4 regions of the Tardiphaga sp. vice304 genome follow, and region 2 is predicted to be linked to each of the others. Evidence: predicted binding sites of a transcription regulator. Region 2 holds the regulator's gene; each other region holds the start of a gene.

Region 1 (5,717 bases), 1.2 Mb from region 2:
CGGGTTACGCGGCCTGCTTCATCGGTGCGATGAAATTCGTGGCGTCGCAGGGCGGCCCGAAGGTGCCGTCCGATGTTGCGGTGACGGCAACGGTGGGAATCGGCCCGCGCTCGGAAGGCGGTTTCGGACTCGACGTCGAACTCGCGGTGTCGCTGCCGGGCCTGGCCCGGGACGAGGCCGAAACGCTGGTGGAGAAGGCGCACCAGATCTGTCCGTATTCCAATGCGACCCGCGGCAATATCGACGTCCGCTCGGCGATCGTCTGATCGAACGCCGATGCCCGCCTGCCAGCCTGTGGCGGGCGGGCATCGGCCAGCCACGCTGGCTGCCTCGGGACAACACCCGAAATCGCATGGCGGCCAGCGTTTGCGAAGACGCGGTTTGGATGGTTTATGGGTCGCACGACCAACAACAAAAGCATCAGAAACGCCTCATGATCCCCAATATTGCTCCCGGCGCCATCGCCGGACTGCGCGTGATCGACCTGTCGCGCGTGCTCGGTGGCCCCTACTGCACGCAGATCCTCGCCGACCACGGCGCCGACGTCGTCAAGGTCGAGCCGCCCGCCGGCGACGAAACCCGCGACTGGGGACCTCCCTTCCATGAGGACGACGCCGCCTATTTCATCGGCGCGAATCGCAACAAGCGCTCGATCGGCCTCGACCTCGCCTCGGAAGCCGGCCGCGTCGTGTTGATGCGGATGCTCGAAGACGCCGACGTGATGATCGAGAACTTCAAGCCGGGCACGCTCGACAAATGGGGCATCGGCAATGATGTGCTGCGCGCAAAATTTCCGAAACTGATCCATTGCCGGATTTCCGGCTTCGGCGGCGACGGCCCGCATGGCGGCCATCCCGGCTATGACGCCGTGATCCAGTCGATGGTCGGCCTGATGGCCGCCACCGGCACGGCGGACAGCGGCCCGACCCGGATTGGCGTCGCCCTCGTCGATATGTCGACCGGGCTGTATGCCTGCGTCGGCATTCTGATGGCGCTGGCGGAGCGCGCCAGATCCGGCCTTGGCCAGTTCGTGGAAGCGACTTTGTACGAAACGGGTCTCGCGATCATGCACCCGCACACCGCCAACTACTTCATGAATGGCGGCAAGCCGCCGGCGCGCACCGGGAACGAGCATCCCAACCTGTATCCCTATGCCGTGTTCGCGGCGCGCGATGGCGACATCTTCGTCGGCGTCGGCAATGACGCGACCTATCGCAAGCTGTGCAAGGAGCTCGGCAAGCCCGAGCTTGGCACCGACACGCGCTTTGCCCGCAACCGCGACCGCGTCGTCAACCGCGACGAATTGCGCGCCGAGCTGGAAGCGATCCTCACGCAGGAAGACGGCGAACCGCTATGCCGCCGCCTGCTCGCCGCCGGCCTGCCCGCAGGCCCGGTGCAGTCGATCGACAAGGCGCTCGCCAACCCACACACGATTGCGCGCGGCGATATCATCGAGAAGGACTGGTACAAGGGCGTCGCTTCACCGGTGCGCTTCGACCGCACCCCAGCAAGCCTGCGCCACGTCCCGCCGAAGTTCAGCGAGCATGCCACCGAGGTGCTCGAGGAGTTCGGCTATTCGGCGGAAGAGATCGGCGATCTCGTCGCCCGGGGCACGGTCAGCGGCCCGGAGCGCAAGCGCTAGCGCTAGCGCTAGCAGCAAGGTCAGGGATGCGGTCCCATCCCGGACCTCACTAAACTTCCAGCTGCCATGATCCGCGCTTTCGCGCGGGCGTCGGCTCGACTATACCGTCATCCCAATGTCATCCCGCGCTGTTACCGGCGCAGCAACGATGATGACGGCCACCGGGAGACCTTGGAATGAACCGACCACTGCGCCTTGCCACCCTGCTCGCCTCGACCCTCGTGCTCGCGTCGCCGGCCTATGCGGTGACCGAGATCCAGTGGTGGCACGCGATGACCGGCGGCAACAACGACATCGTCAACAAGCTCGCGGCCGACTTCAACGCCAGCCAGTCCGACTACAAGGTGGTCACGACCTTCAAGGGCGCCTATCCCGACACGATGAACGCCGGCATCGCTGCGTTCCGTGCCGGCACCGCACCGCACATCCTGCAGGTCTTCGAGGTCGGCACCGCAACCATGATGAGCGCCAAGGGCGCCGTCAAGCCGGTGTACCAGTTGATGAAGGACGCGGGCGAGCCGTTCGACGCCAACAATTATCTACCCGCCATCACCGGCTATTACTCGACCTCCAAGGGCGAGATGCTGTCGTTCCCGTTCAACTCGTCCTCGATGGTGATGTGGGTCAATCTCGACGCGCTGAAGAAGGCGAACATCGCGGAAATCCCGAAGACCTGGCCGGAAGTTTTCGAGGACGCCAAGAAGCTCAAGGCCGCCGGCTATGCGACCTGCGGCTTTTCCAATGCTTGGGCGACGTGGGCGCACATCGAACAGTTCTCCGCGTGGCACAACGTGCCGATCGGCACCAAGGCCAACGGGCTGGACGGCTTCGATACCGAGCTCAAGTTCAACGCGCCGCTCCAGGTCAAGCATCTGCAGACGCTGATCGAACTGCAGAAGGACAAGACCTACGATTATTCCGGCCGCGCCAATGCCAGCGAGAGCCGGTTCGGCTCCGGCGAGTGCCCGCTATTCCTGACATCGTCGGGCTATTATGCGACCGCCAAGGGCACCGCGAAGTTCGCCTTCACCTCGGCGCCGATGCCGTATTACCCGGACGTGGCCGGCGCGCCGCAGAACTCGATCATTGGCGGCGCCTCGCTGTGGGTGATGGGCGGCAAGAAGCCGGACGAATACAAGGGCATCGCCAAGTTTTTCACGTTCCTGTCCGACACCGACCGCCAGGCCAAACTGCACCAGGAATCCGGCTACCTGCCGATCACCAAGGCAGCGTACGAAAAGACCAAGGCCGACGGTTTTTATGAAAAGAATCCGATCCTGCAGACGCCGTTGAAGGAGCTCACCAACAAGGAGCCGACCGAAAACTCGCGCGGCCTGCGCTTCGGCAACATGGTGCAGCTACGCGACATCTGGGCGGAGGAGATGGAATCCGCTTTGGGCGGGCAGAAGACTGCGCAGCAGGCGCTCGACACCGCGGTCTCGCGCGGCAACGCGATGTTGCGAACGTTCGAGAAGACGGTGAAGTAACATGATCGTCGTAGCGCATCATGGCGAGGCACGGCAGACATGTTCCCTCCCCCTTGCGGGGGAGGGGGCAGAACGCCCCTGCCGTGAGGCGCGATAACAAGCGATGGAAAAGTCCGCCGTCTTCAAAGGCAGGTTGCTGCCCTATCTGCTGCTGGTGCCGCAGCTGGTCATCACGGCTGTTTTTTTCTACTGGCCCGCGCTGCAGGCCGTCTGGCAATCCTTCCTGCGCGAGGACGCCTTCGGCCTGAACTCGGAATTCATCGGGTTAGAGAACTATCAGGCGCTGTTCACGCAGCCTGAATACTACAAGGCGATGTTGACGACGCTGGTGTTCTCGTCGCTGGTGGCCGGGCTGTCGCTGGCGATCGCTTTGCTGTTCGCGACCCAGGCCGACAAGAATCTGAAGGCAGCGCCCGCATTCAAGATGCTGATGCTGTGGCCCTACGCGGTGGCGCCGGCGGTGGCCGGCGTGCTGTGGCTGTTCATCTTCCATCCCACGCTCGGCACCATGGCGCGGCCGCTGCGCCTGATGGGCTTCAACTGGAATCCGCTACTCAACGGCAACCATGCGATGACGCTGGTCGTGATGGCCGCCGTGTGGAAGCAGATCGCCTATAACTTCCTGTTCTTCCTTGCAGGGTTGCAATCGATCCCGCGCAGCGTGCTGGAGGCCGGCGCCATCGATGGCGCCGGGCCGCTGCGGCGGTTCTGGACCATCACCTTCCCGCTGCTGTCGCCGACCACGTTCTTCCTGCTGGTGGTGAACGTCGTCTACGTGTTCTTCGACACATTCGGCATCATCGACGCCGTGACGGGCGGCGGCCCGGCCGGCTCGACGACGACGATGGTCTACAAGGTCTATGCCGACGGCCGGCTCGGCGGCGATCTCGGCAGTTCGGCGGCGCAATCCGTCGTGCTGATGGTCATCGTGATCGCGCTGACGGCGATCCAGTTCCGCTATGTCGAGCGCAAGGTGCAGTACTGATGGTCGAGCACCGCCGCTGGAACGACATTCTGGCCTACGCGATCCTGATCTTCGGCGTGTTCATCGTCGTGTTTCCGGTCTATGTCGCAATCATCGCCTCGACCCATGATGCGGCCACGGTGGTCAACGGCAACATGCCGATGCTGCCGGGCGGACACGGCCTGGAGAATTACTACCGCGCGATTTTTGTCGGCGGCGCGCGCGCGAGCCGCGAGCCGGTCGGACAGATGCTGCTGAATTCCTTCATCTCGGCGGCGGGCATCGCGATCGGCAAGATCTTCATTTCGGTATTGTCGGCCTATGCGGTGGTTTATTTCCGCTTTCCGTTCCGCCAGACGGCGTTCTGGATCATCTTCGTCACCCTGATGCTGCCGGTCGAGGTGCGCATCTATCCGACCTACAAGGTGATCGCCGATCTGCATATGCTGGACACCTATGCGGGGCTGATCCTGCCGCTCATCGCGTCCGCCACCGGCACGTTGCTGTTCCGGCAGTTCTTCATGACGATTCCCGACGAATTGCTGGAGGCGTCGCGGATCGATGGCGCGGGGCCGTTCCGGTTCTTCAAGGATACGCTGCTGCCGCTGTCGGTGACCACGATGGCGGCCCTGTTCGTGATCCAGTTCATCTATGGCTGGAATCAATATTTGTGGCCGCTGCTGATCACCACGCAGGAATCCATGCAGACCATCGTCACCGGCATCAAGAAGATGCTGACGACCACCGACGAACTTGCCGAATGGCAGCTCGCGATGGCCACGGCGGTGCTGGCGATGCTGCCGCCGGTCGCGGTGGTTGTGTTCATGCAGCGCCTGTTCGTGCGCGGCCTGGTCGAGACCGAGAAGTAGGAATTTCATGTCGAACGTCTCGCTGCGCCATGTGCGCAAGACCTATCCCGGCGGCTTCGAGGCCATCAAGGGCGTCAATTTCGAAATCGCTGACGGGCAGTTCTGTGTGCTGGTCGGCCCCTCCGGCTGCGGCAAGTCGACCTTGCTGCGCATGGTGGCGGGGCTGGAAACCATTACCTCAGGCGAGATCGACATCGGCGGCCGCGTCGTCAACGAGGTCGAGCCGGCGGATCGCGACATCGCGATGGTGTTCCAGAACTACGCACTGTATCCGCATATGAGCGTCTACAACAACATGGCCTACGGCCTGCGCAATCGCGGCATGAAGGAGCCCGAGATCGACGCCCGCGTCCGCGAGGCCGCGAAGATTCTCGAAATCGGCGCCATGCTCGATCGCAAGCCGCGGCAACTCTCCGGCGGCCAGCGCCAGCGCGTCGCGATGGGCCGCGCCATCGTGCGGCAGCCAAAAGTGTTTCTGTTCGACGAGCCGCTGTCCAATCTCGACGCCAAGCTGCGCGTGGCGATGCGGGTCGAGATCCGCAAATTGCAGCGCCGGTTGAAGACCACCTCGATCTACGTCACCCACGACCAGCTCGAGGCGATGACGCTGGCCGATATCCTGGTGGTGATGAATGGCGGCGAGGTCGAGCAGATCGGCAATCCGCTGGAAATCTACCGCAAGCCCGCCACCACCTTCGTCGCCTCCTTCATCGGCGCGCCGCCGATGAACCTGATCCCGATGCGATCAGGCGAGA
Region 2 (5,717 bases):
TGCTGCTTCTCGGCGGCATCATTCTCTCGCTGATCGCGGGCGCCTGGCCGGCGATGAAGGAATACGGCTTGGCGTTCCTGTGGACGCAGCGCTGGGCGCCGGCCAACGATCCGCCGGTGCTGGGTGCGCTCGGCCCGATCTACGGCACGTTGGTGACCTCGGTGATCGCCATGGCGATCGCCATTCCGGTCGGCCTCGGCATCGCGATTTTCCTCACCGAGCTGTGCCCGCAGTGGCTGCGCCGGCCGATTGGCATGGCAATCGAACTGCTCGCCGGCATTCCCTCGATCATCTACGGCATGTGGGGCTTCTTCGTGCTCGGGCCGTATCTGGCCGATCATGTGCAGCCGTTCATGATCGCCACTTTTGAAGGCGTGCCGGTTCTCGGCACCATCTTCGCCGGCCCGCCCTCTTATCTCAGCCTGTTCAACGCGGCGCTGATCCTCGCCATCATGGTGTTGCCCTTCATCACCTCGATCTCGGTCGACGTGTTCAAGACGGTGCCGCCGGTACTGAAGGAAGCCGCCTATGGCGTCGGCTGCACCACCTGGGAAGTCGTGCGCAATGTCGTCATCCCCTACACCAAGGTAGGCGTGATCGGCGGCATCATGCTGGCGCTCGGCCGCGCGCTCGGCGAGACGATGGCGGTGACCTTCATCATCGGCAACTCGTTCCGGATTTCCGGGTCGCTATTCGGGCCGGGCACCACTATCTCGGCAGCGATCGCCAGCGAGTTCGCGGAAAGCGATGGCCTGCACCAGTCCGCATTGATCCTGCTCGGCCTGCTGCTGTTCGTGCTGACATTCTTCGTGCTGTCGGGCGCGCGGCTGATGCTGATGCGTCTCGAAAAGAAGGCGGGTAACTAGCATGGCCCCGAAAAGTGGATACCGGTTTTCGGATAAGGCCATCATGCTTCAGGTGATGTCATGAACCCGATTTACGCTTCCCGCCGCCGTTTCGACATGCTGATCCGTGCGCTGTGCTTCGGCGCCGCCATCTTCGGCGTCTCCTGGCTGGCGCTGATCCTGTTCACGCTGTTCAGCAACGGCCTCGCCGGCCTCAGCGTGCAGTTGTTCACGCAGAACACGCCGCCGCCGGGCTCCGCCGAAGGTGGCCTGCTCAACGCCATCGTCGGCTCGATCATCATGACGGCGATCGGCGTCGGCATCGGCGCGCCGCTCGGCCTGTTCGCCGGCACCTATTTGGCCGAATACGGCAAGAACGACCGGCTCACCGATGTGATCCGCTTCATCAACGACATCCTGCTGTCGGCGCCCTCAATCATCATCGGCCTTTTCGTCTATGGCGCGGTGGTGGTGCCGATGGGCGGTTTCTCGGCCTTCGCCGGTTCATTGGCATTGGCCGTGATCGTGATCCCTGTGGTGGTCCGGACCACCGAGGACATGCTCGGCCTGGTGCCCAATCCGCTGCGCGAAGCGGCCTCGGCGCTCGGCCTGCCGCGTTCGCTGGTGATCAAGCGGATCGCCTACCGCGCCGCCCGCGCCGGCCTCATCACCGGCGTTCTGCTGGCGACGGCCCGCGTCGCCGGCGAAACTGCGCCCTTGCTGTTCACCGCGCTGAGCAACCAGTTCTTCAGCCTGGATCTCACCAGGACCATGGCCAACCTGCCGGTGACCATCAACAATTTCGTTCAAAGCCCCTACGAGTACTGGAAGCAGCTGGCCTGGAGCGGCGCTCTGATCATAACCCTGGCCGTACTTGCCCTTAACATTGGCGCGCGCATTCTCGGCGCCGAGAGGACAGCGAAATGAGTGAACTATCCGTATCTTCCGGCGTATCCTCGGTTTCCCTGCCGCCGCAGGTGGCGATGGGCGAGGAGCGCTCCAAGGTCAGCGTCCGCGACCTGAATTTCTATTACGGCGACCATCACGCGCTGAAGCACATCAACCTGACGCTGGTCGCCAACCGCGTCACCGCCTTCATCGGCCCGTCGGGCTGCGGCAAGTCCACGCTGCTGCGCATCTTCAACCGCATGTACGACCTCTATCCCGGCCAGCGTGCCGAGGGTCAGGTTATGCTCGACAGCCAGAACGTGCTCGATCCGAAGCTGGATCTCAACCTGCTGCGCGCCCGCGTCGGCATGGTGTTCCAGAAGCCGACGCCGTTCCCGATGACCATCTACGAAAACATCGCCTTCGGCGTGCGTCTCTACGAGAAGATCTCGAAGTCGGAGATGGATGGCCGCGTCGAGAAGGCGCTGCGCGGCGGCGCTCTGTGGAACGAGGTCAAGGACAAGCTGAACGCCTCCGGTCTCAGCCTGTCGGGCGGCCAGCAGCAACGCCTGTGCATCGCGCGCACCATTGCGGTCAGGCCCGAGGTGATCCTGTTCGACGAGCCGTGCTCGGCGCTGGATCCGATCTCGACCGCCAAGATCGAGGAATTGATCGACGAGTTGAAGAACGACTACACCATTGCCATCGTCACCCACAACATGCAGCAGGCGGCGCGCGTTTCTGACAGCACCGCCTTCATGTATCTCGGCGAGTTGATCGAATTCGGCCCGACCAACAAGATCTTCACCTCGCCGACAGATCGCCGTACCCAGGATTACATCACCGGCCGGTTCGGCTGACGCGTTGAACGCGGGAGGGATTGATATGGCTTTCGAACACACGACCAAGGCCTTCGACGGCGACCTGCAGGAATTGACCCGGCTGGTCGCTGAAATGGGTGGTCTCGCGGAGCGGCAGATCACCGATTCCGTCGACGCCTTGGTGCGTCGCGACATTCCGCTGGGAATGAAGGTGGCCGCCGCCGACCAGGAAATCGACCAACTGCAGCGCGTCATCGAAGAGCGTGCCGTGCTCACCATTGCCCGGCGTCAGCCGATGGCGGTGGATCTGCGCGAGATCGTTGGCGCGATGCGGGTTGCCACCGATCTGGAGCGGATCGGCGATCTCGCCAAGAACATCGGCAAGCGCGTCAATGCGTTGGACAGCGACTTCCATCCGCTGAAGCTGATCCGCGGCCTCGAACACATGACTGATCTGGTGCGCTCGCAGGTCAAGGCCGTGCTCGATGCCTACGCCGCGCATGATCTGCCGGCGGCGATGGCGGTGTGGAAGGGCGACGAGGAGATCGACGCGATCTGCACCTCGCTGTTCCGCGAACTGCTGACCTACATGATGGAAGATCCGCGCAACATCTCGTTCTGCATCCATCTGATGTTCTGCGCCAAAAACATCGAGCGGATCGGCGATCATGCCACCAACATCGCCGAAACCGTATTCTACATGATTGAGGGCGAAGCGATCCTGGACAAGCGCCCGAAGGGCGATATGACCAATTTCGCCAACGCCCCGGTTTAACGAGAGAGACAAGCCCATGAACGCGCGCATTCTGGTGGTCGAAGACGAAGAAGCGCTGACCACGCTGCTGCGCTACAACCTCGACGCCGAAGGCTACGAGGTCGAGACCGTCGCCCGCGGCGACGACGCCGACACCCGCTTGAAAGAGCGGGTGCCGGATCTGGTGGTGCTGGACTGGATGCTGCCGGGCCTGTCGGGCATCGAATTGTGCCGCCGGCTGCGCGCGCGTCCGGAGACCAAGTCGCTGCCGATCATCATGCTGACGGCGCGCGGCGAGGAAAGCGAACGCGTCCGAGGCCTGGCCACCGGCGCCGACGATTACATCGTCAAGCCGTTCTCGGTGCCGGAGCTGCTGGCCCGCGTGAAGGGCCTGTTGCGCCGTGCCGCGCCGGAGCGGCTGGCGACCGTGCTGTCGTTCGGCGACATAGAGCTCGACCGCGACAAGCGCCGCGTCGTTCGTTCCGGCCGGCCGATCGATCTCGGCCCGACCGAATATCGCCTGCTCGAATTCTTCCTCGAACATCCCGGCCGGGTGTTCAGCCGCGAGCAACTGCTCGACAGCGTGTGGGGCCGCGATATCTATATCGACGAGCGCACCGTCGACGTGCATATCGGCCGTCTGCGCAAGATCCTCAACCCGCGCGGCGAGCAGGATCCGATCCGCACCGTGCGCGGCGCCGGCTACGCGCTGGACGACCGCTTCGCCAGCATCAGCGCCGAACAGGCAAGCTGAGCGAGCAGAGTTCTTAGCGCTCGCTTGCTTGCCATCCCACATCAAATTCTAGCCGCGACCCTCGGTTACCTCTCCCCGGCGGGGAGAGGTAACCGTGCGTCGCGGCTGGGCTAGAGACCGAACGTCGTTTTCGTAAAAAGGTGGTGCGGGAGGTGTTTACTCCGCCGGGCTCGCGATCGCCGGCGCCGTGGCAGCGTACTTGTCCATCGCAAGATAAACACCGCCCGCCACCAGAATCCCGGCCAGCCAGCTCAAATCGGCGCCGCCCAGCAGGTTGATCGAGATCGGTCCCTGCAGCGTCGGCACCAGCCCGTCCTGAAACAGCCATGCGGCGACCAAGCCGACGCCGAAGGCGATCATTCCGCTCCAATTGATATCGCCATAGGCGCTCGTCTGCGGAGACTTGTAGAGTTCGGCGACGTCGATCACGCCCTTCCGCTTCACGAAGAAGTCCGCGAGGATCACGCCGGCATAGGGGCTCATCCACATCAACAGGCTGATCAGCCAGTTGTCGAACGCCTTGGCGAAAGACGGCGCAGAGATGAAGTAGATCGTCACCGCATAGCCGGCGACACCGACGATCAGCGCCAGCGCCGTGCGCGACAGTTTGAGGCCCATGCTCAACGCCGCCAGCGCCGCCGAATAGACGTTGAGGATGTTGCTGGCGATCGGCCCATGCAGAACCATCAAGAGCACCAGCAGCGCGGCAACGCCGCCGAACACCGCGCTGACCATCTTGGCCGGATCGGCATCCAGCGTTACCGACGCGATGGTAGCGCCGAGGACAGCGAGCCACACCGAGGGCACGAACATGCCGATGTAGCTGTACCAGAAGACCTGTCTCGAGGAGATGGTGCGCGGCACGAAGCGCGAATAGTCCGAGGCCCAGGTCACCCACGAGATTCCCCAGCCGACGCCGACGGCGGTCATCAGCAGCGTCAGCATCGCCAGATGCGCGCCGGGCTCCAGCGACGTCTTGAGGCCCCAATTGACGACGCCGGCCTGGCTCCAGGCCAGGATGCTCATCAGCACCATGATCGCCACGGTCGCCGGCACGGTGTACTTCTCGAAGGTACGGATGGCATAGAAGCCATAGATGCCGATCATCACCTGCAGCACCATCACGAGGGTGATGACGAGGAAGTTCGCGGTCCAGGTGTCACTGATGCCGAACTGGGCGAGGATGGCCATCGAGATCTTGGCGGGGAAGTAGGTGTTGACCCCGATCCAGCCCAGCGTCATCAGGAACATCAGCAGGCTCGGCAGATAGGCGCCGCGACGGCCGAAGGCGGCACGGCTCAATACCATCTGGTTGACGCCGGTCTTGTGGCCCATCACCGTGAAGGCGCCGAAGATTGCGCAGCCGATCAGGTTGCCGATCACGATCACGGCGATCGTTTCCAGCAGGCCGAGCTTGAGAATAATGCCGAGCGCGCCGAGCGCCCAGTTCACCGGCGCGATGTTGGCGCCGGCCCAGATCCACATTTGCTGCGGTCCGGTGGAATCCCGGTCGGCGTCGGGAATGGGTTCGATGCTGTGAATGTCGGCCCGCAACTCGGAATTCGTCATGCTCGCCCCCGCTGATGAAAACTACCGGCGAAAGCGATCAGCAAGAACTGTACCAGAGTAGCGCATGCGTCTGATCAGGAAATGAG
Region 3 (5,717 bases), 1.7 Mb from region 2:
CGCGCACCGCGCGCAGGCAGGATTTGACGTATAGCCGGGTCGGGGTCAGCAAGGCTGCGCCGAGCGTCATGAAGGGCAGGAACGGCGCCTGATCCGTCCAGGCCAGCCCGGTCTTCTCGACGATCTTGCGCACCAGCGAAAAGCCGTTGGAGTGCACGCCGGAGGAGGCCATGCCGATCACGACGTCGCCGGCCTCGATATCCCGGGTCGGGAGCAGGGTGCCGCGCTCGGCGGCGCCGACGGCAAAGCCGGCGAGGTCGTAGTCGCCATCCTTGTAGAGGCCGGGCATCTCGGCGGTCTCGCCGCCGATCAGCGCACAGCCGGATTCGCGGCAACCCTCGGCGACCCCGGCGACGATCATGGCCGCGGCTTCCGGGTCGAGCTTGCCGCAGGCGAAGTAGTCGAGGAAGAACAGCGGCTCGGCGCCCTGCACGACGAGGTCGTTGACCGACATCGCGACGAGGTCGACGCCGATGCCCTGGTGGTAGCCGGACTCGATGGCGATCTTGACCTTGGTACCAACGCCGTCGGTCGCCGCCACCAGCACCGGATCCGTGAATCCGGCGGCCTTGAGGTCGAACAATCCGCCGAAACCGCCGATCTCGGCATCCGCGCCGGCGCGCGCCGTGGCGCGCACCATCGGCTTGATCAGATCGACCAGCCGGTTGCCGGCATCGATGTCGACGCCCGCATCCGCATAGGTGAGGCCTTTTTTCGGGTCGGTCATGGCCGGTTTCCTGGCGTTAAGCAAAGCGACGTATTTTCGGCTGGTTACGTCGGATTCCAGTCGCGCGCAATGCTCGCAAGCCACAGCGGTATGGACTATGTACACATTCAGCCGGCCAGGGCATCGATCGCCCGGATTGCAGCCCGACCGACCAGGAAGCAACTGTTGAGTATCCCCAACATCATCACCCTCGGACGCATCCTGCTGGTGCCGGTCATCGTATGGGCGATCGCCTCCGGCCAGATGGAGATCGCCTTCGCGCTGTTCGTGGTGGCGGGGATTTCGGACGCCGTCGATGGCTTTCTTGCCAAGCGGTTCAACATGGCCAGCGAACTGGGAGCGCTGCTCGACCCCCTGGCCGACAAGGCGCTGCTGGTGTCGATCTACGTCGCGCTCGGCATCTGGGGGGCGGTGCCACGCTGGATCGTGATTCTGGTGGTGTCGCGCGACATCATGATCGTCAGTGCGGTGCTGGTATCCTGGCTGTTCGGCAAGCCGATGCCGATGCGGCCGCTGATGGTCTCCAAACTCAACACGGTCGCCCAGGTGGCGTTCGCTGCATTGATTCTGGCGTCCCTCGGATTTAGGTTCGAATCGTCACCTTACGATTTGATTTTAATGGGTTTTGTGACATTTTTGACGCTCTTGTCTGTGTCGTTTTATCTCGTTGAGTGGATGCGTCACATGAGCTCGATCGAGCCTGCTCGTCCCGGTACGGAGTGACGGCGTGGCCTCCCGAATCCCCCCTCGTCAGCTGGCTTTCGCGTTGCCCCATGCCGAAAGCCTGTCGCGCGACAACTTCCTCGAAGGCCCGGCCAATGCCGAGGCGCTGGGTCTGGTCGAGCGCTGGCCGGACTGGCCGAACCGCGTGATGCTGCTGGTCGGGCCGGAGGGCTCTGGCAAGAGCCATCTGGCGGCGATTTGGGCGGAGACATCCGGCGCTCGCTCGACCACGGCGCATGCGCTCACCGCCGCCAATGTGCCCGCCGCGCTGGCGACCGGCGCGCTGGTGGTCGAGGACCTCAACGCCGGATCGTTCGACGAACGCGCGCTGTTTCATCTGCTGAACCTGGCGCGCGAGGACGAGGCCTACGTGCTGATTACCGCGCGGATCGCGCCGGCCGCGCTGCCGATCGAATTGCGCGACCTGCGCTCGCGGTTGCGGGCCGTGCCGGTCGTGCAGCTCACGGCGCCGGACGACCAGCTGTTTCGCGCGCTGATCGTCAAATTCTGTGCCGACCGCCAGATGAGCATCGATGAAACCGTGGTCAGCTTCCTCGCCAGCCGGATCGAACGCTCTTTTGCCGCGGCGCGGCAGGCCGTGGAAATGCTCGATACCGAGGCGTTGCGCTTGGGGCGTCCGGTGACGCGCGCTCTGGCCGCGGAATTGCTGCGCGGCGCGTGACGGTGGGCCGACAAGCGCGGGTCGGTGCGACCAATGGCGCAGCTTGACGGGGCGCCTGACAGGGTCATCCTGTCATCCCGCTGTCACACGGCTCACAGATGGTTTGCAGCAGATCGCCCGCCCTGCGTCATTGTCTGAACTAGATGGATCGTTACCTTATGGAATCCGAACAAGACATTGTTATTGAAGAAAGAAATGGCGTTGTCGAACCGGCCTCCATGGTCGCCTCCGGGCCCGAGCGTTTCATCAATCGCGAACTGTCCTGGCTGCATTTCAACCGCCGCGTCCTCGAAGAATCGGTCAATCCCGGACACCCGGCACTCGAGCGGGTGCGCTTTCTCTCGATCTCGGCCAATAATCTCGACGAGTTCTTCATGGTCCGCGTCGCCGGCCTGAAGGCGCAGGTTCGTGAGGGCATCACCGAACGCAGCCCGGACGGGCTGACGCCGTCGGAACAATTGGTGCTGATCAACGACGCGGTGTCCAAGCTCGGGCAGGACCAGCAGGCGATCTGGCGCGATCAGCGCAGCATGCTGGCCGATGTCGGCATCGTGCTGCTCGACGGCAAGGATGCCTCCAAATCGGAGCGCGCCTGGATCGAGGACCACTTCCTCCACAATATCTTTCCGCTGCTAACGCCGCTGGCGATCGACCCCGCGCATCCGTTCCCGTTCATCCCCAGCCTCGGCTTCACCATCGCGCTGCAATTGGCGCGGGTGTCCGATGGGCGGCCGATGAACGCGCTGATCCGCATGCCCGGCAAGATCGACCGCTTTATCCGTCTGCCGAATACCGGCAAGGACGGCGCGGTCCGGCTGATGGCGCTGGAGCAGGCGACCGGCCTGTTCATCGGGCGGCTATTCCCGGGCTACGTGGTCAAGGGCATGGGCGCGTTCCGCATCATTCGCGACAGCGAACTGGAAGTGGAAGAAGAGGCCGAGGATCTGGTGCGACTGTTCGAGTCGGCGCTGAAGCGGCGCCGGCGAGGGTCGGTGATCCGGCTCGAGATCGAGGCGACCATGCCGGCCGAATTGCGCGGATTCGTGCAGCGCGCACTGGCCACGTCCGACGACGAGATCATTCTGGTCGACGGCGTGCTGGCCATGAACGAGCTGTCGCAATTGACCCGGCTCGACCGGCCCGACCTCGAATTCGTGCCCTATGTGCCGCGCCATCCGGAGCGGGTGCGCGACCATGGCGGCGACATTTTCGCCGCGATCCGGAAAAAGGACCTCGTTGTCCACCATCCCTATGAATCATTCGACGTTGTCGTCCAGTTTCTGCAGCAGGCGGCGCGCGATCCCGACGTGGTGGCGATCAAGCAGACGCTCTACCGCACCTCGAACAACTCGCCGATCGTGCGAACCCTGGTTGAGGCCGCCGAGGCCGGCAAGTCGGTCACCGCCCTGGTCGAACTGCGGGCGCGGTTCGACGAGGAGGCCAATATCCGCTGGGCGCGCGACCTCGAACGCGCCGGCGTCCAGGTGGTCTATGGGTTCCTCGAACTGAAGACTCATGCCAAATTGTCGATGGTGGTGCGCCGCGAGGGCGGCACGCTCGCAACTTACGTGCATACCGGCACCGGCAACTACCATCCGGTGACGGCGCGGATCTATACCGATCTGTCGTATTTCACCTCCGACCCCGTGATCGGCCGCGATGCCGCCCGCGTCTTCAATTACATCACCGGTTACGCCGAACCTTCCGACATCGAGAAGATGGCGGTGTCGCCGCTGACGCTGCGCAAGCGGATGATCGAGCACATCCGCGGCGAGGCGGCGTTTTCGCGCGCCGGCAAGCCCGGCATGATCTGGCTAAAAATGAACTCGCTGGTCGATCCCGACATCATCGACGCATTGTATGAGGCCTCGAATGCCGGCGTGCAGATCGAATTAATCGTGCGCGGTATCTGCTGCCTGCGGCCCGGCGTGCCCGGCCTGTCGGAGAACATCCGCGTCAAGTCGATCATCGGCCGCTTCCTCGAACACGGCCGCGTCTACTGCTTCGGCATGGGCTTCGGCCTGCCGAGCCCGAAGGCCGCGCTTTACATCTCGTCGGCCGACATGATGCCGCGCAATCTCGACCGTCGTGTCGAGGTGTTGTGCCCGCTGCAGAACCCGACGGTGCATCAGCAGGTGCTCGAACAGATCATGGTGGCGAACCTCAAGGACACCGAACAGAGCTGGCAATTGTTGCCCGACGGGTCGTCAACGCGTATGAAGGCGGCGAAGGGCGAGGAGCCATTCAACCTGCATAATTACTTCATGACGAATCCGAGTCTGTCCGGCCGTGGTAAATCTCTCAAGGAATCGTCACCGAAGCGGCTTACACGGCGGTCGGAGAAGCAGGCCTCGTCATAAGGATTGCACCACGTGGTAGCGCGTCCCAAACAACGCGCTGCCAGCGTCGCAGTGATCGACATCGGCTCCAATTCCGTGCGTCTCGTCGTCTACGAGACGCTGACCCGCAGCCTTGTCACGATCTTCAACGAAAAGGCGCTGTGCGGCCTCGGCAGCGAGGTGCAATCCACCGGCCTTTTGGCGCCTGGCGCGGTGACCAAGGCTCTGGCGGCGCTGAAGCGCTTTCGGGCGCTGTGCCGGATCATGAGGGTCGGCCGCGTTCATGCGATCGCCACCGCGGCGGCGCGTGACGCCAGGAACGGCGCGGATTTCATTGCCGCAGCGGAGAAGATCTGCGGCTGCAGCATCGAGATCCTGTCAGGTCCGCGGGAAGCCAAGCTCTCCGCGCTTGGCGTGATTTCCGGCGTACACAGGCCGGATGGGCTGGTCGGCGATCTCGGCGGCGGCTCGCTCGAACTGATTGACGTCAAGGGCAGCCGCGTCCGCCAGGGCGTGACGCTGCCGCTCGGCAGTCTGGCGCTGCAGGATGCCTCGCAGAAATCGCCGAAGAAGGCCGAGAGGATCGTCAAGACCGCTCTGGTCGGCGTGCCGCAGCTCGGTGCTGCGACCGGGCGCACCTTCTACGCGGTCGGCGGCACCTGGCGCGCGCTTGCGCGGCTGCACATCATCCAGAGCGGTTATCCGCTGCGGGTGATGCACGGCTATTCACTACCCGCGGCCGAAGCGCTGGATTTCGTCCGCCGGCTGCGCCGGCTGGCCACCGCCAACATCCTCGCCAATATCGAATCGATCGCCGAAGCGCGCCAGCCGCTGCTGGTCTATGCCGCCCTGGTGCTGGAAAACATCATCCTGACCGGCAAGCCGACGACGATCGTGTTTTCAACCTATGGCGTGCGCGAAGGGCTGATGTACGAGATGCTGCCCCTCGCCAGGCGCGCCGAAGATGGCCTGGTGGCGGCAGCGCAGACGCTGAATCATCTGTTGTCGCGCTCGGCGAAGCACGGCGAAGAGTTGATCGGCTGGAGCGACCGCTTCGTTCGCGTCGCCAAGCTGCCGGAGACGCCGGAAGACAAGCGGCTGCGCCATGTCGCCTGCCTGCTGTCGGACATCGGCTGGCGCGTGCATCCCGACTACCGGGGCGAGCAGACGCTACATCTGATCACCAACGGCAATTTCGGCTCCGTCGATCATCACGGTCGCGCCTTCCTCGCCCTGTCCGTTTATT
Region 4 (5,717 bases), 1.7 Mb from region 2:
TCTCGCCGGCTTCGGCCAGTGGGTGACGGTGATCCAGGGCGTGATCTTCGTGGTCTGTGTGCTGACTTTCCGCCGCGGGATCATCGGCGAGATCGGGCATTACTTCAAACGCTCGCTGTAATCCGGACGCTTGAACCTTGAGAATGTCGTCCCCGCTTTCGCGGGGACGACTGGTGGCGTGGTCGGGGTGTCACGCCGCCCTCACGGTCGCGAGAAACTTCTCCACCTCGGTCTTGAGCCGGTTGCTCTCGCCGGACAATTGTTGCGCCGACGTCAACACCTGTGCGGATGCCGAACCGGTCTCGCTGGCGCCGCGGCTCATTTCAACGATCTGATGATTGACCTCACCGGATCCCGCGGTGGCGCGTTCCACGTTGCGTGCAATTTCGCTGGTCACGGCCTGCTGTTTGTCGACCGCCACCGAACTGTTGCTGGCGATGTCCGACAGCCGGTCGATGGTGGTGCTGATCAGCTTGATCGCCGCCACCGAAACCTCGGTCGCGGTCTGCATGCCGCCGATCTGCGTCCGGATTTCGCTGGTCGCCGTGGCGGTCTGCGCCGCCAGCATCTTCACCTCCTGGGCGACCACCGCAAAGCCCCGGCCGGTATCGCCCGCGCGGGCGGCCTCGATGGTGGCATTGAGCGCCAGCAGGTTGGTCTGCTGGGCAATCTTGGCGATGAGGTCGACTACCGTCCCGATCTTCACCGCGGCCTGTGACAACGCGATGATCTTTAGGTCGGTGTCCTGGACCTGGCGTACCGCTGCGCCGGCGATCTCGGTGGATTCCGACAACTGGCGGCCCATCTCGCGGACCGACATCGACATCTCGTCGGTCGCGGAGGCCACCGACCGGACGTGGGAGGACGCTTCCGTCGACGCCGTGGTGACGCTGTGGGCGAGCGTTTCGGTCAACTGGGCCGTTGCCGTCAGCGTCACCGCCGTCGCCTCCAGCTCGGTCGAGGCCGTCGACACGGTGTTGATGATTTCGCCAACCGCGTTCTCAAACGCATCGGCAATCCGGCGCATCTCCGCCTTGCGTTGCGCGCTGGCGATGTGGTCGCGCTCGATCCTGGCATCGGCCTCGAGCCGGGCCCGGTCGGCCGCCTTGATCTTGAACGCTTCCACGGCTCTGGCCATCGCGCCGATCTCGTCGGTGCGGCCGAGGCCCGGCAACACCACGTCGAACTCGCCATCGGCGAGCTGCTGCATGGCGCGTGTCATGCGGGAGATCGATTTTGCAATTCGGTGGCCGAAGATCAAGGCCAGCAGGCCGATGACCGGAATGGCGATCCGGATCGTCCACGACAGCAGGTCGCGGCTCTCGTCGGCATGTCGCGTGGCGGCCTCGTAGCGCTCGGTCGCAAACTGGCTGAGTTCCGTCAACGGCGGCCGCGTGCGTTCGAAGACACTGGCGAAATCTTCGGCCTCTTCGTTGAGCGAACCCTGGCTGACGCTGTAGGCCATGAAGCTGCTCTCGTAGCTGCGTATCAGCGTGGCCATCTCGGCGCTCTGGCCGGCCGGCAACGCCAGTGCTTTCAGCGCTGTTTCGAAATCGCTGACGCGCTCGCGCAGCCGGTCAAAATATTTGTCCTCGCCGCGGAGCGCAAAATCCTTCTCGTTGACGCGCATCATCCAGAACAGCATCGCGAGTTGTGGCTGCTGCAATTCGCCCAGGCGTTGCTCGACGTGACGCGCCGCTGCGGCCATCTTGCCTTGCAGGCCGTCTTTCTCGGTGAAGCCGATGATGCGTTGCGCCGCGACGATATTGTGAAAGCGGGTGGCATAGAGATTCATGCCCGATCGCAGCGCCGAGATCTGCTTCGGCGCGTCGGTCTTCAGCGCTTCCAGCAGTTTCTCGGTGGCCGTCAAATGCGCGAGGGCCTGCTTCAGCACCTGATCGTGTCGATCGACCAGCTTTTCGCCGGGCTTGCGCAGGAAGGCCGCGCCGATCTGGCCGGCTTCCGAATAATTGTCGGACAGGCTGGTCACATCTGCGCGCAGCAACACGCTGCTGTCGGCCTGTTGCTGGGCGGCGCTGCCGTAGTGCAGGCCTGCAAGGCAGATCGCGCCGGTCAGCGCGACGCCCGCCAGCGCCAGCATCGCGATCTGCAGTCGCAGACCGATCCGAAGTCGGGAAACAGATAGTCGCTGACGAAAAGATTCGTGATGGCGTAGCCCGAACATGGCAATGGTCCCCTGACACCGACGTCGTGCGCTTCTAGGCGGCCATTTCTGAATCAATGCATAATGGTAACGAGATACGCAAAACTGTATTTTTTCGAATGGGCGAATTTTGTGATGTGCCTGTCACATGGCGACAGAAAGCGGTGGATGGACACCGCCCGTGCATTTTCCCGACCCCGTCAAAATGCTTTATGACAGCCATGTGACAGGGTGCCGCCTGCCGGCGTGCCCTGAGCCTTCCTGACATCCGGGTCAACATGCTGCGCTGGTTTCGAACTTTTTTGCCGCGTGAAGAGCGCTTCTTCGATCTGTTCGCCCGCCATTCGGCGACTGTGGTGCTGGGCGCCGAAGCGCTGCAGGGCGTGTTGCGCGGCGGCGAAGAGACGCCGGTGTACTGCCAGCGCGTCAACCAGTTCGAGAACGATGCCGACGCCATCACGCGGGAAGTGCTGACCGCGGTGCGTCGCACCTTTATCACCCCGTTCGACCGCGTCGACATCAAGAACCTGATCACCGCGCTGGACGATTCCATCGACCAGATGCAGCAGACCGCCAAGGCGGTGATCCTGTTTGAGGTGCGCCAATTCGAGCCGCCGATGCGCGAGATCGGCACGCTGCTGGTCGAATGCGCCAAGCTGGTCAGCCGCGCGCTGCCCTTGATGCAGAACATCGGCGACAATGTCGGGCTTTTGACCGCCATCACCGAGGAAGTCGGCAAGCTGGAAGGCCGCGTCGATGACCTGCACGACATCGGGCTGAAGGAACTGTTCCTCAAGCACCGCGAGGCCAACACGATGGACTACATCGTCGGCGCGGAGATCTACAAGCATCTGGAGAAGGTGGCGGACCGTTTCGACGACGTCGCCAACGAGATCAACAGCATCGTCATCGAACAAGTCTAGGGCAGGGCCGCACAGTGGACGCCACGCTCGCTTTTCCGGTGCTGATCGGCCTGATCGCTGTCGCGCTGCTGTTCGACTTCCTCAATGGCTTGCACGATGCGGCCAATTCGATCGCCACCATCGTCTCGACCCGCGTGCTGCGCCCGCAATATGCGGTGTTGTGGGCGGCGTTTTTCAACTTCATCGCCTTTGCCGTGTTCGGCCTGCACGTCGCCAACACGATCGGCACGGGGATCATCGACCCGCATGTGATCGACGCGCCGGTGATCTTCGGCGCTCTGATGGGCGCCATCGTCTGGAACCTGATCACCTGGGCGCTCGGCATCCCGTCGAGTTCCTCGCACGCGCTGATCGGCGGGTTGCTCGGCGCCGGCCTCGCCAAGGCGGGCTTCGCCGCCGCCGAATGGAAGGGCCTGTCGATGGCGCTGTTGGCCATCGTGCTGTCGCCGCTGGTCGGCTTCCTGCTGGCGCTGCTGCTGACGGCGATCGTGTCCTGGGCCTCGGTGCGCTCGACGCCGTTTGCGATCGACCGCGCCTTCCGCATTCTGCAGTTCGTCTCGGCCTCGCTGTATTCGCTCGGCCATGGCGGCAACGACGCGCAGAAGACCATGGGCATCATCGCGGTGCTGCTGTACTCGCAGGGCCATCTCGGCAGCGAATTTTCGGTGCCGTTCTGGGTGGTGCTGTCGTGCCAGGCGGCGATGGCGCTGGGCACGCTGATGGGCGGCTGGCGCATCGTCCGCACCATGGGCCTGCGCATTACCAAGCTGACGCCGATGCAGGGTTTTTGCGCCGAGACCGGCGGCGCGGCCACGCTGTTCATGGCGACGTTCCTCGGCGTTCCCGTCTCGACCACCCACACCATCACCGGCGCCATCGTCGGCGTCGGCGCGGCGCGCCGGGTCTCGGCGGTACGCTGGAACGTGGCGAGCTCGATCGTCTACGCCTGGGTCATCACCATCCCGGCGTCGGCGATCGTCGCCGCGCTGTCGTACTGGGCCGTGACGCTGCTGCACGTCAGGTTCTGACCCAGTTTTGTAGCCCGGATGAAGCGAAGCGAAATCCGGGATCAGCGTTTCAGCATAAGCGGTTGCCCTGGATTGCGCTTCGCTCCATCCAGGCTACTCATGCCTCAGCTCACCAGCTTCAGCCCGACGATTCCGGCCACGATCAACCCGATGCAGGCGATCCGGGCGAAGCTCGAGGGGTCGCCGAACAGGATGATGCCCAGGATCGCGGTGCCGACGGCGCCGATCCCGGTCCATACCGCGTAGGCCGTGCCCATCGGCAGCGTCTTCAGCGCCATCGCCAGCATGCCGACCGAGGCGGTCATGCTGGTCAGGGTCAGCACCGAGGGAACCAGCTTGGTGAAACCTTCGGTATATTTCAGCCCGACCGCCCAGCCGACCTCGAGCAGACCCGCGATGAACAACAGCAACCACGCCATGACAGCCTCCGGAACAAGCAGGCCGTCCTGCGAATGGATTGGGGTCGGAGGTCGTCCTCCACCTCCCTATATGCGACACGCGAGATCGGGCTGCAACCACCGCAATCCCGTCAAATTCCCTTGATTGCGCCGGGTTTCCCTGCCACAGGCACGTCATGTCCGACATTGCCATCCCCACAGACCAGCCCGCACCCTCCACCTTTGCCGCCGAGGTGGCGCGCCGCCGCACCTTTGCGATCATCTCGCATCCTGACGCCGGCAAGACCACGCTGACGGAAAAGCTGCTGCTGTTCGGCGGCGCCATCAATCTCGCCGGTCAGGTCCGCGCCAAGGGCGAGCGCCGCTCGACCCGTTCCGACTGGATGAAGATCGAGCGCGACCGCGGCATCTCGGTCGTCACCTCGGTGATGACCTTCGAGTTCCAGGACCTCGTCTTCAACCTCTTGGATACGCCGGGCCATGAAGACTTCTCCGAAGACACCTATCGCACGCTGACCGCCGTCGACTCCGCCGTGATGGTGATCGACGCCGCCAAGGGCATCGAGGCGCGCACGCTGAAGCTGATCGAGGTCTGCCGTCTTCGCGACATCCCGATCATCACCTTCATCAACAAGATGGACCGCGAAAGCCGCGACACCTTCGATCTGCTGGACGAGATCGAGAAGACGCTGGCGCTCGACACCACGCCGATGACCTGGCCGGTCGGCCGTGGCCGCGACTTCCTCGGCACCTACGACATCCACACCGGCGGCATCCGCCTGCTGGAAGGCGGCGGCGCCAAGACCGGTGCGGCCGAGCAGATCGAGGTCGCCGATCTCGCCGCACGCCATCCCAATCTCGACGTCTCCGAGACGCTGGAAGAGCTGGCGCTGGTCAAGGAAGCCAGCAAGCCGTTCGACCTGCAGGCGTTTCGCGAGGGCCACATGACCCCGGTGTATTTCGGTTCGGCGCTGCGCAATTTTGGCGTTGGCGATCTGCTGCAGGGGCTCGGCCAGTTCGCGCCGCCGCCGCGCGCGCAGGAGGCCAATTTGCGCAAGGTCGAGGCCGACGAGCTGCGCATGTCCGCCTTCGTGTTCAAGATCCAGGCGAACATGGATCCCAACCACCGCGACCGCATTGCGTTTGCGCGTCTCTGCTCCGGCAAGCTGACGCGGGGCATGAAGGCCAAGCTGGTGCGCACCGG

What was found. Region 2 encodes PhoB, which activates phosphate uptake and scavenging genes when phosphate is short. Its sites were predicted from a motif close to TGTCATNNANCTGTCAT; they were not measured.
Region 1: ugpB (sn-glycerol-3-phosphate ABC transporter substrate-binding protein UgpB) is a predicted target of PhoB. The motif match lies at 1,748-1,764, and genes of this name have one in related genera.
Region 3: FNL56_RS14955 (RNA degradosome polyphosphate kinase) is a predicted target of PhoB. The motif match lies at 2,203-2,219, and genes of this name have one in related genera.
Region 4: FNL56_RS14685 (DUF47 domain-containing protein) is a predicted target of PhoB. The motif match lies at 2,377-2,393, and genes of this name have one in related genera.

What each region holds. Positions count from the first base shown of each region.
Region 1 is NZ_CP041402.1:231,671-237,387, forward strand. Features, by position in the region: gene FNL56_RS01000 (organic hydroperoxide resistance protein) at 1-266, shown strand, start outside; gene FNL56_RS01005 (CaiB/BaiF CoA transferase family protein) at 434-1,642, shown strand; gene ugpB (sn-glycerol-3-phosphate ABC transporter substrate-binding protein UgpB) at 1,819-3,129, shown strand; gene ugpA (sn-glycerol-3-phosphate ABC transporter permease UgpA) at 3,233-4,114, shown strand; gene ugpE (sn-glycerol-3-phosphate ABC transporter permease UgpE) at 4,114-4,962, shown strand; gene FNL56_RS01025 (sn-glycerol-3-phosphate import ATP-binding protein UgpC) at 4,970-5,717, shown strand, end outside.
Region 2 is NZ_CP041402.1:1,393,797-1,399,513, forward strand. Features, by position in the region: gene pstC (phosphate ABC transporter permease subunit PstC) at 1-866, shown strand, start outside; gene pstA (phosphate ABC transporter permease PstA) at 927-1,772, shown strand; gene pstB (phosphate ABC transporter ATP-binding protein PstB) at 1,769-2,593, shown strand; gene phoU (phosphate signaling complex protein PhoU) at 2,619-3,329, shown strand; gene phoB (phosphate regulon transcriptional regulator PhoB) at 3,346-4,062, shown strand; gene FNL56_RS06615 (cytosine permease) at 4,219-5,631, opposite strand.
Region 3 is NZ_CP041402.1:3,142,154-3,147,870, forward strand. Features, by position in the region: gene purM (phosphoribosylformylglycinamidine cyclo-ligase) at 1-727, opposite strand, end outside; gene FNL56_RS14945 (CDP-alcohol phosphatidyltransferase family protein) at 893-1,450, shown strand; gene FNL56_RS14950 (DnaA ATPase domain-containing protein) at 1,455-2,132, shown strand; gene FNL56_RS14955 (RNA degradosome polyphosphate kinase) at 2,291-4,492, shown strand; gene ppx (exopolyphosphatase) at 4,505-5,717, shown strand, end outside.
Region 4 is NZ_CP041402.1:3,087,106-3,092,822, forward strand. Features, by position in the region: gene FNL56_RS14675 (branched-chain amino acid ABC transporter permease) at 1-121, shown strand, start outside; gene FNL56_RS14680 (methyl-accepting chemotaxis protein) at 191-2,101, opposite strand; gene FNL56_RS14685 (DUF47 domain-containing protein) at 2,443-3,087, shown strand; gene FNL56_RS14690 (inorganic phosphate transporter) at 3,102-4,115, shown strand; gene sugE (quaternary ammonium compound efflux SMR transporter SugE) at 4,220-4,534, opposite strand; gene FNL56_RS14700 (peptide chain release factor 3) at 4,690-5,717, shown strand, end outside.